Regions from separate parts of the Mucilaginibacter sabulilitoris genome, predicted to be linked through region 1. Evidence: riboswitches for the same ligand, from Rfam matches in the RefSeq annotation. Region 1 holds a riboswitch; each other region holds the start of a gene.

The links. Region 1 has a riboswitch for cobalamin ahead of metE (5-methyltetrahydropteroyltriglutamate--homocysteine S-methyltransferase). Riboswitches for the same ligand answer to the same signal wherever they lie in the genome.
Region 2: linked by a shared signal. The riboswitch ahead of SNE25_RS22585 (TonB-dependent receptor plug domain-containing protein) and the one ahead of metE (5-methyltetrahydropteroyltriglutamate--homocysteine S-methyltransferase) in region 1 are both predicted to bind cobalamin.
Region 3: linked by a shared signal. The riboswitch ahead of SNE25_RS18265 (TonB-dependent receptor) and the one ahead of metE (5-methyltetrahydropteroyltriglutamate--homocysteine S-methyltransferase) in region 1 are both predicted to bind cobalamin.

What each region holds. Positions count from the first base shown of each region.
Region 1 covers NZ_CP139558.1:2,842,070-2,847,638, forward strand. The annotation lists gene SNE25_RS12230 (YciI family protein) at 1-331, opposite strand, end outside; gene SNE25_RS12235 (MarR family winged helix-turn-helix transcriptional regulator) at 409-1,026, shown strand; gene SNE25_RS12240 (TonB-dependent receptor) at 1,571-3,052, shown strand; cobalamin riboswitch at 3,261-3,464, shown strand; gene metE (5-methyltetrahydropteroyltriglutamate--homocysteine S-methyltransferase) at 3,632-5,569, shown strand, end outside.
Region 2 covers NZ_CP139558.1:5,250,001-5,255,569, forward strand. The annotation lists gene SNE25_RS22585 (TonB-dependent receptor plug domain-containing protein) at 1-1,967, opposite strand, end outside; cobalamin riboswitch at 2,070-2,272, opposite strand; gene SNE25_RS22590 (sugar phosphate isomerase/epimerase family protein) at 2,363-3,307, opposite strand; gene SNE25_RS22595 (sugar phosphate isomerase/epimerase family protein) at 3,318-4,178, opposite strand; gene SNE25_RS22600 (ThuA domain-containing protein) at 4,202-5,569, opposite strand, start outside.
Region 3 covers NZ_CP139558.1:4,237,031-4,242,599, forward strand. The annotation lists gene SNE25_RS18255 (SRPBCC family protein) at 1-462, opposite strand, end outside; gene SNE25_RS18260 (serine hydrolase) at 528-1,787, opposite strand; cobalamin riboswitch at 1,831-2,029, shown strand; gene SNE25_RS18265 (TonB-dependent receptor) at 2,137-4,164, shown strand; gene SNE25_RS18270 (YncE family protein) at 4,177-5,262, shown strand; gene SNE25_RS18275 (DUF6580 family putative transport protein) at 5,316-5,569, shown strand, end outside.

The sequences.
Region 1 (5,569 bases):
GTAATTCCCTTACTTCTGCATAGCCACCGAGCTCATAAATGGGGCAGGAGGCAGCAATTTGAGTGGCTTGGTCAAGGTCATCAGCCTTTAACAGCAGGAATCCACCAACAATTTCTTCTCCTACCTGGTGCATACCTTTGGTTATAACAGTACCGTCACCAGTAATTAAACGCCCCTCCAATGTTAATGAGTTTCCGCCGGCCAGATTACCTGCTGAACCCCATTTGTTTAGCCATGTGGTCCAGTTTTTACGATGGACACTTATTTCTTCCTCGGTATGATCATCTAACCTTCCGTCCGGCTCCCTGAACAACACAATGTAATTTTTCATGTTTATTTTTTTTTCTACAAGAATAAAACGAAATCGATATAAATACAATGGTTTATTAAATAATTGTATATTTGTTTATGCAACCATTAGTTGAATTAATTACCTCCTGGCAAGCGTATACCGAGCAATTTCCCGACGCCAGTGTTGAAGGTTTTTGTTATAGCTATCTGTTAAATGTTAAAAAACAAAGCCAGCATACCGATTTGCAGCTTGCCGCACAGTTGGGTAAAGCCAACAGTATATTTAAAACGTATTACAAACTTGTGCTGCGCCAAATGCCGGGTATTGAGCTGGACTGGTATTATTTTTTGGATATTATAGGAACGAAGCATGAACTCAGAAAAACCGATATTGTTAGTTTTACTTTGCTATTGGAGCCTACAACGGGTATTGATATTTTAAACAGGATGCTCAAAGCAGGTTTAATTAGCGAAAGGGTAGATCCTGCTGATAAAAGGGCACGTTTAATAAAGCTTACCACTCAGGGCAATGCTCTTTTGATACGCTTAAATTTACTATTTGGTCAGATTGCTACCCTGGTACTATCATCAGTTTATGCTGATGATAAAGCCGTTATTTCCCTGGCATTATCCAAGCTTGTTCATGAGCAAACCCCAATGGTAACAGCTAAGAGCGGTAAAGGGATTGAAAGCATAGAACAGGTTATAAAACAACTGTCAGAGAAATCAAGATAGCTAAAATCGCACCGGGTAAAAATTTTATAAATGACACTGTCCTGACTTTTTATCCAAATCAGTTAAAAGATTATTTTTCAAATCGCTTGCATTACTTGTATCATACCTGTTACATTTAGGGAAATTATAAACCAAATGCAGAAACACATCCTAATTGTTTATCTACTGGTAGCCTGCAGCGTGGCAGGTATCATGATTAAATCCTTTGTTAAAAACCGGTATTTTAAAAAAGGTTAGCATTTCTTTCCCTTAGGGTTTTCATAGTTCCCTAAGGGAAGAACAAACCAAGTGATTTGTTAATTATCCCCCCCCCCCAGATTTGGTTTTAAAGCAGTTGAGTTTGTGTCAGAATTAAAATAATCGGATGCTTAATGTTGTTTAAGTATTTATAATTTAATTGCACAGGACATCCAGGCGGTCACCCATCTTAAAATTTAACATCCATTTTATATTTCTAAACCTACGTCCCGCTAAAAAATCGTATTTTTGCGCGTCTTTTCATCATGTGACAGTTGCACAAACTACTAATAAAATCCCCGGGTGTATGGAAATCATTCACAACAAATATATAGGTACAAAACAAAAAGCTCTTGCCATTAACCTCGATCCTAAAATTTACGGTTCATTTGCTGAAATAGGCGCGGGACAGGATGTGGCGGCCAATTTTTTTAAAGCAGGAGCTTCATCGGGCACTATTGCCAAAACCATGTCGGCCTATGACATGACCTTTTCTGATGCTATTTATGGTGTACAACAGGTAAAGCGTTATGTAAGCGAGCAGCGGTTAATCTCAATGCTCGACCACGAGTACGGATTAATAATAGAGCGCCTGGCGGAACAACGCGGCGACACTTCAACCTTTTTTGCATTTTCGGGAACGTTCTCGGCGCTTAATTATCACAAAACAAACGAAGGTCACGGCTGGATGGGGGTACGCTTTCAGCTGGAACCTAATGGTGTATTCCATGATGTAGTGCTGCACGTAAAATTATTAGACAACGATAACAATCTGCAGCAGCAGGCTGTAGGGATACTGGGTGTTAATCTGATGTATGCCTGCTTTTATTATCATGAGGTACCAACGGTATTTTTACTTTCACTGATGGACAACCTGTCAAAAGACAGCATCCAGATTGATATGATCCGTTTTGAAGGCCCTCAGTTTAGCAAGGTAGATAACAGGCTGATGAGTTTGTACCTGGTAAAGTATGGCTTTTCAGATGCCGCGGTTTTTAGCCCGCAGGGGCAAAATCTGCAGCCTTCAGAGGTGTTGTACAAAAAACATATCGTGGTGATACGCGGGCGTTTCCGTCCGCTCATTAATGTGCATTTAGATATGCTCAATACCGGCGTAAAACAATTTATGCAGGAGCCCGATGTTGATAAAGAAAACGTTACAGTAATTACAGAGCTCACCCTGCAGGCCCTGAAAGAAAGAAACGGGGGTGAAAATGCCGAAATTGATGAAAAGGATTTTCTTGACCGGGTTGATATTCTGAGTTCGCTGGGGCAAACAGTACTGATATCCAATTTTCATGAATATTATAAGCTGGTAGCCTACCTGTCAAAAATCACCAAACTAAAATTAGGTGTAGTATTGGGTTATCCTAACCTGGAATATATTTTTTCTGAAGAACATTATAAAGATCTGGCAGGTGGTATCCTGGAGTCTTTTGCCACCTTGTTTAGCCGTAATGTAAAATTATTTATTTATCCAACGCAACGCGATGGGATAATTTGCAACAGCCTGCGGTTTTATCCGCCGCCACATCTTATAGATTTGTACCGTTACCTGATAGCTAATAACAAAATAGAGGATATAAGACATTATAACGAAAACAACCTTAATGTTGATACCGATAATGTGCTGCAGCTTATTAAGCAGGGCGCCAATGGATGGGAGGAATATGTACCACCAGAGGTTGCCACCATTATAAAGGAGAGACAACTGTTTGGGTATTACCATCGCGATAATACCGACAAAGAGACCATGAACATAACCGGCGAGGATCTGGAGATATTATAAATGAATCGATTCCCCACTCATTACTTCATTTTCGGCGGAAGAGGGATGGGGATGATGCTTATCCAAACCCCCTCTCTGCGCAAAGCGGGGAGAGGGGTGCCAGCGTAGCGCAGGCGGGGTGAGTCCACTATGCGCCTTGCAAAAATCTGCACATCCGCAATCTGCATATCATTCCCATTCCATATATTTGCTTTCAATAAAGTTCTTTACTTTTTTTCAGCAATGAGGTTTCCTGCCAGGTTTTTAGCAGGAATTAAAAAGGAACCGTGTGCAAATCACGGGCTGTCGCGCAACTGTAAGTAACACAAAAAGTTGTTGTCATTAATAAGGTCCATTATCCTAACCAAAACAGGATGAGAAGGACGACAACAATGTTACAAGCCAGGATACTTGCCCCAATGTATAAAAGACAATGCTTTCGCGTTTTGAAGCAGTAGTCAAAGAAAAAGGATAACCTGCCGGCTTTTATCAGCCTGTATGTTATTGCTTTTACCTTTTATTACCATTTCCCGAAAGCATACCGAAAACCGTAAGGAGCATTAATTCAATTTAATGTTTAACCAAAAAAGTTTTATGCGTATGCTCAAAAACAACCTCGGGTATCCTCGTGTAGGTGCCCTCCGTGAACTCAAAAAAGCCAGTGAACAGTACTGGGCAGGCCTAAGCAGCCGAGATGAACTGTTTGCCGTGGCCCGTAAACTCCGCGTGGGAAACTGGAAAACCCAGGCCGATGCTGGTATCGACCTCATTCCCTGTAACGATTTCAGTTTTTATGACCAGGTGCTCGATACCTCGTTAATGCTGGGTGTTATCCCCGAGCGTTATACGCCTGTATTAACCCAAAACAAAGCCAATACCGAGATCGATCTGTATTTTGCCATGGCACGGGGTTACCAGAAAGACGGGCTCGACATTACCGCGATGGAAATGACCAAGTGGTTTGATACCAACTATCATTACATTGTGCCCGAATTTGTACAAAACCAGCAATTTAGGCTGTTTTCTGAAAAGATCTTTGATGAATTTACGCTGGCGAAGCAGCATACGGGTACGACACCTAAACCGGTATTGATAGGCCCCGTATCATACCTGCTGCTGGGTAAAGAGAAGCAAGCGGGCTTTAACCGGATAAACCTGATTAAAAAAGTGGTGCCGGTTTATATTGAAGTATTAAAACGGCTTAAAGAATATGGTGCCGTTTGGGTTCAAATGGATGAACCCTTCCTGGCGCTTGACCTTACTTCTGAAGAAAAAGAAGCTTTTGTCTACGCTTATAAGGAAATCAGCAAGAGCTGCCCCGATTTAAAACTGCTGTTAACCACTTATTTCGAGAGCTTGCAGGATAATATAGCGTTGGCTGTAAACCTGCCGGTAAGCGCGCTGCATATTGACCTGGTACGGGCACCGAAACAATTAGATGAGGTGTTGACCTTGCTGCCCGAAAAACTCAGCCTGTCGTTAGGCGTTGTTGATGGCCGCAATATCTGGAAAAATGATTACATCAGGTCATTATCTCACCTAAAAAAAGCTATAGCTTTGCTTGGTGCCGGCAGGGTGATGATAGCGCCCAGTTGCTCTTTGCTGCATACACCGTTTGATCTTGACCTGGAAACCTCCATCAATCCCGAAATAAAAAACTGGATGGCTTTTGCCAAACAAAAATTGAACGAGGTTAATGAGCTTGCGCAAATTATTGAGGGTAATAACCAATTGCTGCAAAATAATTTGCAGGCTATATCGAGCCGTAACCTGTCAAAACTTATCCATAAACAGGACATAAAGCAACGTACGGCTGCTATTACCGATGCTGATGCTCAGCGTATCAGTACGTTTGGCGCGCGTCAAAAAATACAGCAGCAACGCTTTAAACTGCCCCTGTACCCTACAACTACCATAGGCTCGTTCCCTCAAACAAACGATATCCGCTCGCTCAGGGCACGGCTTAAAAAAGGTGAGCTTAGTGCAGATCAGTACGATGCTGAGATAGAAAAGGCCACCATTGATGCCATACGCTGGCAGGAGGAGATAGGCCTCGATGTGCTTGTACATGGCGAATTTGAGCGTAACGACATGGTTGAGTACTTTGGTGAGCGTTTGGATGGATTTTTATTTACCAAAAATGGCTGGGTACAAAGTTACGGCAGCCGCTGTGTTAAGCCGCCGATAATTTATGGTGATGTAAGCCGCCCCGCGGATATGACGGTTCGCTGGAGCAGTTTTGCACAGGCCAACACCGACAGGCTGATGAAAGGTATGCTCACCGGTCCGGTTACCATATTACAATGGTCATTTGTACGGGATGACCAACCGAGATCCGAAACTACCTACCAGATTGCCCTGGCCATCCGTGATGAGGTTGTTGCATTGGAAAAAGCCGGTATTAAAGTGATACAAATTGACGAGCCTGCCATACGCGAAGGTTTGCCGTTGCGTAAAAAAGATTGGCAGGCTTATTTACATTGGGCCGTGCGGGCCTTCAGGATTTCGGCCAGCGGCGTTAGGGACGAAACACAGATC
Region 2 (5,569 bases), 2.4 Mb from region 1:
ATTTTATGCTTATTATATGTGGTGGTATAGGAAAAACTCACATCACTGGTATACCAGGGCTGTAAGTAATTTTCGGGAGAGTTTACTTTTGAATCATACCGGCTGGCCACGTAAATGTAGCTGTAGTTAAAGGCAAACTTGCGCCATTCGGCACCAACCAATACCGAGCCGCTGTGAAGCGGGGTATAAGGTATCTGCTGCCGGTAATTAACATCGGTTGGATCGGTTACATCTATCGCTTTTTGATGGGTGTAGCTGATGCCCGTATTGATAAACACCTCACCGGGCAATTGCCATGTAGCCTGCGAATTTATTTCAAGTCCGCTGATGTGCACCAAACCGAGGTTGTACATCGTCCACCGGGCAAGATTGAGGCCCGGAATGGCTACTATTTTATCTTTTACCTGGTTATAATAGGCATCGGCCTGAACAGCGAAGTTGATGAGGGTATGCTGGCGAAAAGTTTTATTATAGGTAAAACCAAAATCGTACTGTTTGGTATACTCGGGCCGTAAAAAAGAGTTACCTATAAAGGTGTAATACAGATCGTTAAAAGTTGGCAGCCGGAAAATGCTTTTATAAAAACCTCTCAGCCTGAAATCGGGGTTATTAAGTGGCTGCCATGATAACAGCACCGTAGGCGTATATTTTGTTTTTTTACCCGCGGCCTGCAGCGTATCAACCTGGTCGTTTACAAACGTACCCAGCAAACTGGCCTGCGCGTTAAAACGCTTAAAATGTAGTTCGGTAGCCAAAACTGTTAGGATGGTATTGCGTACCGGGCGAACAAACCGATACAGGGCCGAGTCGTTCTGTGTAGCATCAAGGGAATTCCTCTGGTAATCGGCAGAAAGCGCGACGCTCCAAAAGGAGTTAATACGGAATTTATTAGCTGCCGACAGGTACAGTTCATGCTCATCATATTTATTTTCGAGCAGCCCCCTTGTAGTAGTTATTTCCGGATCAAAATAATGCGTATAATCGTCTGAGTACTTGGCGCCCAGCATCAGACTATAACTGTCGCTGAATTTTTTGTTATAGCCCGACTGTACAAAAACGTCCCTTTCCTTTTGCCGCTGTTTAGATTCAAAATTGTTATTTACCGTAGGCCCTGGCAATCCCCGGTCAGAATGGTACAGGTAACCTTTAAGTGTCCACGAGGCGCTGTCCTTCAGTTTACCGTATAACCCGGCTTCTACACGCTGCGCGTCAATATCCCCGTTATGCCTTATCGCTGTAGTATCATAACCAGTATTGCCATTGGTTGTTCTGAACTTGTACCGGCCGTTGGCATGCGTTACCTCGGTACTGATACTGCTGTATAAATTATCGCTCAACTTATATTGCCACAACAATGACGGATTTACCAACCCGAATGAACCTGTTTTAAAGCTGAGTTTACCATTGGTACGGCTGCCCGCTTCAAAATTGGGTTGTTTGGCAACCAGGTAAAGAGAAGCCCCTGCCGCGAAACCTTTGGCCGGTTGAAAAATGCTGCTTTTTTGCGCATTATACAGGTCTATTTCTTCAATATTATCAAGCGAGAATTTGCCGAGGTCGACCTGTCCATTCTGGGCGTTGCCAAATTCCACGCCATCATAAAAAACAGCTACGTGATTGGTGCCCAGGCTGCGCACGTTAATGGTTTTGAGCCCACCTATGCCGCCATAATCTTTTATCTGCACACCCGAAAAAAACCTGAGCGCATCGGCAACGGAAAGGCTGTTCAGTTTTTCGAGATCTGTGCCCCTAAGTATCTGCACTGGAGTGGCCGATATATTGCGGAGGGATAAGCGCGCGGCGCGTATGGAAACCTCCTTAAGATGGTGGTTTTTTAAGGTATCTTTTGATACTGATCGTGCTGTGTCTGAGTTTTGCGCCAACAGGTTGCCGCAAAACACTCCCTGCATTGCTACAAAGCAAACAGGTAAAACCAGCGTACGCAAATAATGGTACAGGTGTTGCAATATTTTCTGTTCGTAAAAAATTAAACAAACAGCAAACAGGGTATAACAAATGGAAATACGCGTGAGGTATCCTCATTCCAGCTTCAATCCCCGAAAGCTATGAATACATATAATGCAATGGCAGGTCTTCTGACTTACTCCCCGATATTCCGGCCTTCCCATCCGCACAAGGCGAAAAGTGGCTAAAGAATGGACATCGGTTAAAAAGAGCTTACAGCTGCGGGACAGTTCCGGAGTTACACCGGATTCCCTTTTAATCCCAAAACCAATTATGGTAATGGGAACCAAAAGCGATGCAAATATAGAAATAAAAAATACAGTGAAATTTATTTATTGATACCCCAAAGGAGGTAAAATAAGGGGGAATAAGATTAATCCCCCCTTTTAAAGAAAGACTAAACTTCCGCCGTTACGGCCTTCATTTTCTTGAGCGCGGTTTTAGCTACCAGCAAGGCATCCTGGGCATAATAGCTTTTATTAAACACTTCGCATGATATAATAAGTGGGCTCTGCGGCTTTTTAACCAATTGCAAAATACGTTTTACAGGAGCCACGCCGTCTCCAACATATACGCGGTCGGGCTCTGATATTTGCTCCGGGCTGATACCCGACGGATAATCATTTACATGAAAAATCTCCAGCGCAGGTTTGCCCACAAATTGCAAACTTTCTACCGCTGACTGGCCTTTATAAACGTGAAATACATCAAGCAGCACACGAGCATCGGCATCGCCGCATTGGATGGCCACATACATTACCTGGCTTATATGTTTAAGATTTACCGAGCCGCCCCACATTTCCAGTTGAGGCATTACGCCGGTTTCTCTACCCATTTTTAATATGGTGAGATAACGTTCGGTAATTACATCCAGGTTTATTACTTCACCTTTGGTGGCACCGGCCGGTGGGGCGGCTATTCTTTTGCAGCCAATTTTAGCCAGCAGCTCCATTTCGCCCTGCAGTTGTGTTAATGCCTGTTTGCGGGTCGCTTCGTCATCAACTATCCATTGGGCAAAGCCTATCGCGTTCTGTACCGTAATACCCAGCCCGTCAATTATCTTTTTAGCTTCAGCGGGTGTACCCCCATTTTTAAGATAAGTTTGCAGTGTATCCATCCATATCTCTACCGAAGTATAACCCGCTTTAGCTGCTGTTTCCAGCTCTTTAACAAAACCAAGGTTATGCCCCCTTATGGTGCTCATATTTAAGGAGTACAGAAAATCATGGTCATTTTTTTCCACTTTAATTGCTGCCGAAGCCGTGCCGCCCAAAGCAGCTGCGCCTGCCGCCAAACCAATAGTTTTTAACACTTGTCTTCTGTTTAATGAGTTATCAGCCATGGGGTATTGGTTAATAAGTTAAGCTTTTAATATAAGCAATGGTTACCGGTATCTGGGTACTGTATGACGGACTTTCATCTTCAATAAAATAATGCTTGATGCCAGCTTTTTTTGCCGCCTTTAACACTTCCGGTATATTGATCTGTCCTGTTCCCAGCGCCACATCGTTCCTAGTATCGGTGCCACCGGTTAAGTCATTAGCAACACCTTTCCTGATATCTTTCAGGTGCATCAGCTTCATGCGCGAAGGATACTTATTGATCAGCTGCGCCGGATCCTGCCCGCCATGAAATGACCATAGAATATCAATCTCAAACGACACATATTTAGGATCGGTATTTTTGGCAATATAATCAAACAGGGTTCCGTCTTCGTACTTACCAAATTCGTAACCATGGTTATGATAGCAAAAGGTAAGTCCGCTTTGTTTTAATATTTTACCAACGCGGTTAAAATCGGCTGCGGCTTTTTTGGCATCTTCCAGTGTAAATTCCTTTTTGTGAGGTATCCAGGCTACCATAACATAACTTGCACCCAATGTTTTAGCCATTTTCACCACGCTTTCTGGGTCTTTAACAATATCATCATATCCTGCACCTATGGATGGTATTTTGATACCACGCTCATCGCAGAGTTTTTTAAATTCCTCTTTGGGCATACCTTTAGGTCCCTCTCCTTCCAGTTCGGTTATGCCAAAGGCTTTAATGGTATCTAAAACAGCCGCAGTAGCCGTCGGCATACTACTACGGAAGGTGTAAGCCTGAACGCCAAAGGCGCTGGTAAAAAGTGGCTTGCCACTTTGAGCAAAGCCATGTGAGTGCCCCAAAGCCGCCGCAATCCAAACACTAAAGAAAACTGAATATCTTTTCATAAAAACAGGATTATATATTTTATCTATTGAAACTGGATATCTTTTAAACTCAATATACCATCACTTGGTTTGGTGTGTTTAATGGCAAAAAAGTAAATATCGTGCTTTCCGGATATTGTTTTTTGTACTTCCCCGGTTAACCAATTCGTTTTTTTCCAGTCGCCTGTTTCAGCATATTCGGCAGAACTGATCACCGGACCGGCCTGTGAATCAATACGCACCTCAATTTCGCCTGCGGCATCTTTTGAGGCATACTGATAAACAAACTTTTTGATGTTCGACAAGTCAACGTCTTTAAACATTACATACGATTTATGGTTACCTGCCGAAAGATCATCTTTAAACCGGTTAAAGCCCTTCAACTCATCAGCGTAAACTGCTTTTACATTGGCATTGCGCAGGGTAACTACATCCGTACCGGTTAATGGGCCAACTACCTTGCCCCCTTTATCGGTATATGATGCCAGTAAGGTATATTCTCCACGAGGCTCTGCGTCATTAAATTTAAGGTTTAATGTACCATGCAATGGTAAACGTATAGCCTTGTTCTTTTTGTCGGTCAGTGAAAAAATATATTTTACAATTTCTTTTGTATCAGCCGCAGATAATTGTGGGTGAGCGCTCATTACGTGCTCTGTCCCCCAGCTGCCTGCTCCGCCCGCAATAATCTTTTTTGATAACTTATCAGTTGATCCTTTTTGGGTTTTATACCTGTTGGCTATAGCTGTAAAGCTTGGCCCTACCGCTACTTTATTAATGGTATGGCACGACTTGCAATCGCTGGCCGCCATCAGCGCTTTGCCAGGGTAGCTCACCTCCGTGGCCGACAATGCCGCGAGGTTTTTAACCGTCTTATTATCGGTCGACGGCTGTGGATTGTAGATATAAAACAGCTTTACACGTTTAGGATCTATTACTTTATCCTCCTTGTCCTTAACCACTACATTATATTTAAACGGCTTGCCTTTCCATATAAACGATTCATTATCGGCACTGGCAATCCTGACAGATGGTACAGTATTACCTACTCTCACCATAATGGTATCCCTGCCAACCAGGCCAGCCTTATCCGTTACTTTAAGTATGGCTTTGTACGTTCCGGGTTTGGTATAGGTGTATTTGGCCGATGAGGTTGTCGCCCCAACGACTTTACCGTCAAACAGCCATTGATAGGTTATCTGGTCATCGTCGTCCAGGTCTTTACTGCCCTGGCCGTTAACACTAACGGTTAGCGGGGCCTGCCCGGCTATTTCTTTTTTAACCGGCATGGTTTTAAGTTCGGCAGTAAGATATTTGGTATGCTGATACAGTGATTGCATAGCCGTATCGGTTATACCTGCTTTGGCTATCGGGGCACGGTTGCCGGTGTTGTATTCAATTTTCACCAAACG
Region 3 (5,569 bases), 1.4 Mb from region 1:
TTCATCTCTTACTATTTCGGCATGCCAACTTACATTCGCCATACCCGAAGGTAATTTTAAAACCCAGTAGGAATATTTGGCATCAATCATTTCAACACTTTCCAGGTGCTTCATAAAAAGCGGTAAATTATCAAGTTTGCGCCAAAAGCTATAAACTTTATGCCTGGGCTTATTTACGGTGAACGAGGACCGGATATTTACATTAACAGGATTGGTAGATAGCTTGCCAATGCGTTTATATAATTCACAATGGCCTGTTATGCCACGGTTTAACAAATACCCGCCGGCCCCAATTTTAAGAACACTGGCAAAAGGATTAGAAAAAATGTGCTTAAAGCCCGAAAAACCGAGCTTTACACCGCCAATAATTGATGTATAACGCTCGGGCCAGTTCAGATTTATCCGGTCATCCCCGTAAAGCACAGGGTAGTTATCAGTATATTTTATTATTGTAGTTGCCATAGCATATTTAAATAGGTTTAAAATTTAAACAGCTTTCATCCCGCTAAGTTTTTGCTAATTGAACTTTATTTAACCATACTGTAACTAAATTTAAATTTAGTTAAATCGGGGAGGTGCTTTTTAGATCGTTTTAATTCATACTGATAAAGCACCTTTCCCAGATTTTTTAAAAATGGCAGGCAAACAGTGGCATATTCGTATTTGTTGTCATTGTAAATCCCATCTTCGTTCGATTGTACTACCGCCGTAACCATAAACTCAACTTTATTTTTAAAGTCGACGATATAAGCATTGTCAATATCATAACCATAACTGTCGCCCACTTTATTAAATATCCGGATATCCGGCTGAATGATTGCGGTACTATCGCCGCCATAAAATAAGAACTTGCAATATGCAGGGAAATATTCAGGTCGGTTATAGGTTGGTTTTTTATTTTCTGTCGGAAACATGCTCATGTAGTGATAAATAAAACTGTAATCGGCAGGCGTTAGGTTATAACGCTGTACTTTTGGGAATGCCTCCGGGAAAAGCAAGCGCTTTAATACTTGCTGCTGGTCGGCAATGGAGTAAACATTTTTGTTGCTGAAATCAAAGGGTTTATTAACTAATCTGTCGCTGCTATCCATGTAAGCTTTGCCTTGTATCAGGTTTTCCAGTTGCATGGGATAATCGTTATTGTCATACAGCGCCGGTTTATGATAAATTGGTTTGCCGTTATTAAAAAAGTCAACAGGATTGGTATGCCGTGTACTTTCCCCTGCATCACCAATGGCCAGCCTACCAACTATTCGGGTATTGTTCAGCTGATATTTCTTTAGTTTCTGGTTAATCTCTTCGCGACCAACAAACTCATACAGGCGGTTAAACGCGTCATTATCGCTTACCAACAATATCTTTTTGATGTAATTTTCTATACTCGGCAAACCGCTGAACGACGAGGTATCTGCTTTAACTTTGGTTTGTCCCGCAAAAGCGCTGTCGGTAATCATTACAGATTTTTTGGCAAGGCCTTTTACGTGCAGTTCGTTCAATTTCTCAAGTGCGAATATGGCTGTAGGCAATTTAACCGTACTTGCCGGATAAAAATAATGCTTTGCATTAAGCCGGTAACTGTATGATTTAAAGTGAGGTATGTTGTTTTGATCGCGATTAATCTGTGTGTACAATATCTGTACTTCGTTATGTGCAGAGTTGTTTAATATGCTATTAAACAACGCGGGATTGGCTTTTAAAAGTTGTTTTAGAAAAACAGTATCGGGTTCCTGCGCCAAACAGGTAGTACCTATAAATAATAATAAAAGTGTAAAGTGTAGTTTCATCATGATAAATATACTGATGTTAATTTGTGGTTATTAATACTTATCCTACTTTTGCTGTGCTTTAGGTTTCATTCAGTATTTACTGAACGAATTAAAAGGGAATATGGTGAAATTCCGTAACTGTCCCGCAGCTGTAAGCTCTTTAACCATTGTTCACTCTTATTGTCACTATCTGTTGAGACAGATGGGAAGGCAGAACAACGTGGGGAGTAAGTCAGAATACCTGCCGTAGCATTATACGTTATTCATAGCTTTCGGGGATTGAGGCTTGAATGTAAATGCTCTTCTATTAGTGTGTTTCATTTCAAATTACTCTGTCCTATGTGTGCGGTGATGTTTTGCGTGCAACAACATGAAGAAAAACTTACATTGTATTTATAAACTTTTACCTGCTTCGGGCTTGGGCGTTGTGGTTTTTATGTTGCAGATTGTATTACCCAATAAAGTATCGGCACAAACAGATACTACCAAAAAACTTAAAGAGGTAACCATTTCCACTTCAACCATACCACAAGTACAAACCATTACCCCGGCTCAACAAATATCATCCATCGATTTTACCCGCAACAGTGCCTTCACCGTCGCCGATGCCATCAGGAATTTCGCCGGTGTTAATATTAAAGATTATGGTGGTATTGGTGGCGTAAAAACAGTGCTGGTGCGCAGTCTTGGTGCTAATCATACCGGTATATTTTACGACGGGGTTCAGTTAAACGATGCGCAGAACGGGCAAATAGACCTGGGCCGGCTTAACTTAAACAATGTACAATCAATAGCACTTTATAATGGGCAACCCGATAATATATGCGCACCAGCCCGGGCATTTGCATCCGCAAGCTTGTTATCCATAAAAACTATAAGGCCTTTGTTGGGTGCAGAGAAGCCTTACCAAGTGCTTGTGGGAATTAAAGGCGGTTCATTCGGGCTTATCAACCCATATATCCAGTGGCAGCAGCGGATCAATAAAAACTGGTCGGCAGTTGTCAATTCCTATCTTGAAAAAGCCGATGGACAGTATAAATATAAAGTAAATGGCGACGGCTCCGATACTTTAGCCACCCGGCGTAATGGCGATATTAAGGCACAACAGGCCGATGCGGCACTGTACTGGACAAAATCTGACAGCAACCAGTTTAACTTTCATGTAAACTATTATAACTCGGATAGGGGGCTGCCCGGCGCGGTTGTATTTTATAATCCTTATTCCAAACAACGTGTGCAGAACCGGGATATATTTGCACAGGCAGGTTATGAGCACTTATGGGGAAGTAGCTTACATTTGCTGTTAAATACCAAACTATCAAGGTTATATACTCATTACACCGATCCCGATTTTTTAAATAACCAGGGTGGGCTAAATTATAAATACACGCAGAAAGAGGTTTATCAATCAGCCACGCTGGCTTATCATATCCTGAGTAATTGGGAGGTTTCTTATGCTGTTGATTTTGCTTATACCCACCTGGATGCCAATATTACTAATTATGCTTATCCATCACGAAGTACTTTGCTTAATGCCATAGCGTCAAACTTAATTGTCGGTAAATGGCGTTTCCAGGGAAGTTTGCTTAATAGTAATATCAACGAATCGGTAAAAACGGGTAAAGCATCGGCTTCGCGTAATGTTTACTCGCCCACGTTAATGGCTACCTTTAAACCATTTAATAATTCAAATTTTCAGTTAAGGGCATTTTATAAAAACTCGTTCCGCTATCCAACCTTTGATGAATTCTACTATTTCGCGATACAGGTGCGCGATCTTAAACCTGAATTTGCCAAACAATACGATTTGGGCGCTACCTTTACCAAAAGCCTGAACTCGTGGCTTGATTACGTTACATTTACTGCCGATGCGTATTATAACAATGTAACCGATAAAATACTATCTATTCCTAATCAAAACCCCTATATATCATCTATCAGCAATTTGGGTAAGGTTGATGTTAAGGGTATAGACGTAAGCATAAAAACACAGTCGAAACTTAATAATAACTGGCGGGCTTTATTAACAGCCAATTATAGCTTTCAAAAAGCAATTGACGTATCAGATCCGGCAAGCTCTGTTTACCTGAAGCAAATTCCATACTCTCCAAAACATACTGTGGCTATTAACGCCGGCATTGATCACAGACAATTTGGAATTTATTATAACCAGGTCCTTTCATCATCAAGGTATTACAGTGGTGAAAATTTACCTGAAAATCTGTTATCAGGATATTCGGTAAGTGATGCATCAGCAGTTTACAATTTTCTGCTCAAAACTAAGCAGGTAACGGCTGCTGTCGAAGTAAATAATTTGTTTAATGCCAATTACGCCGTTATCAGGAGTTTTCCTTTACCCGGCCGCTCGTACCGGTTTACAATTCAAATAAAAATTTAATAATATAAGAATATGAAACAATTTAAACTTAAAAATTTATTCATTGGCGCAGCAGCCATAACAGCGCTTGCGTCATGTCACAAAGATAAAATCAACCCAAATGATGATAAACCGATTGACCCTTTAACCAATAAAGCGGGTATTTATATACTTAACCAGGGTGCGTTTAATGCCAATAACAGCACGTTAACGTATTATAATTATGCAAACAAACAGCTGATTCCAGATAAGTTTAAGACAATTAATGGGCGTGGTCTGGGCGATACGGGTAATGATATTAAAATATACGGCTCAAAAATGTACATCGTTGTAAACGTATCCAGTACAGTAGAAGTTGCCGATGCTAAAACTGCAAAATCAATTAAAAAGCTTGATTTATTTGATAATACAGTTGCCCGCCAGCCGCGTTCTGTAGCGTTTTATAAAAATATGGCATTGATAACATCTTATGATGGTACAGTGGCAGTGCTCGACACTGCTTCGCTTACCGTGACTAAGTACATAAAAGTTGGCCGTAACCCGGAGCAATTGGTTGTAGCTAATGATAAGCTGTATGTTGCCAATTCAGGTGGTTTAGATTTTGGTAATCCGGATAAAACGGTATCGGTTGTCGACTTGAATACCTTAACCGAAACCAAGAAGATTACCGTTGGCTTAAATCCTGTTAGTATAGCTGCCGATAAGTATGGCGATGTATATGTAATTTCAATGGGCGATTTTGATAAGATATTACCAGCATTAACCATCATCAACACAACCACTGATGCAGTAAAAAAACAAAGTGATCTATCTGCAGCTTATGGCACGCCGATCATTACTTCGGGTGATTTTGCCTATTTTATTACCGCCGACAATAAAATTCAGGTATTCAATGTAAAGACAGAAACTTTAGAAAAGGCAAATTTTATAAGCGACGGAACAGTGGTAATCACCCCATTCGGACTTAAAATAGATGAAGAAACAGGAGAGTTGTTTGTGACGGATGCTAAGGACTATAAATCAAATGGAGAAATTTTTGCCTTTGATAAAACGGGTAAAAAAGAGTATTCACTAACCACAGGTATTAGTCCGGGAGCCATTGCCATTGTTAAGAAGTAATATTTTCTTATTTAATACATTTATAAGTATTTTTACTGCATAAATTTTTGATCATGACTTCAAAAGATAATATAACACGCAACATCGTTCTGGTATTGATGATTGTGGTAGCTGCCGCGTTCAGGCTGCTTGCTTTCGAATATAAAGAGTTGAGTAATTTTAACCCGGTAGGTGCTATCGCTATTTTCGGCGGCGCTTATTTTACCAGCAAATGGAGAGGTTACCTTACCGTGTTACTTACTTTATTTACAACCGATATCATTTTGGGTTATTTGTATTTTTCTAAATTAACTTTATGGTATAGCGG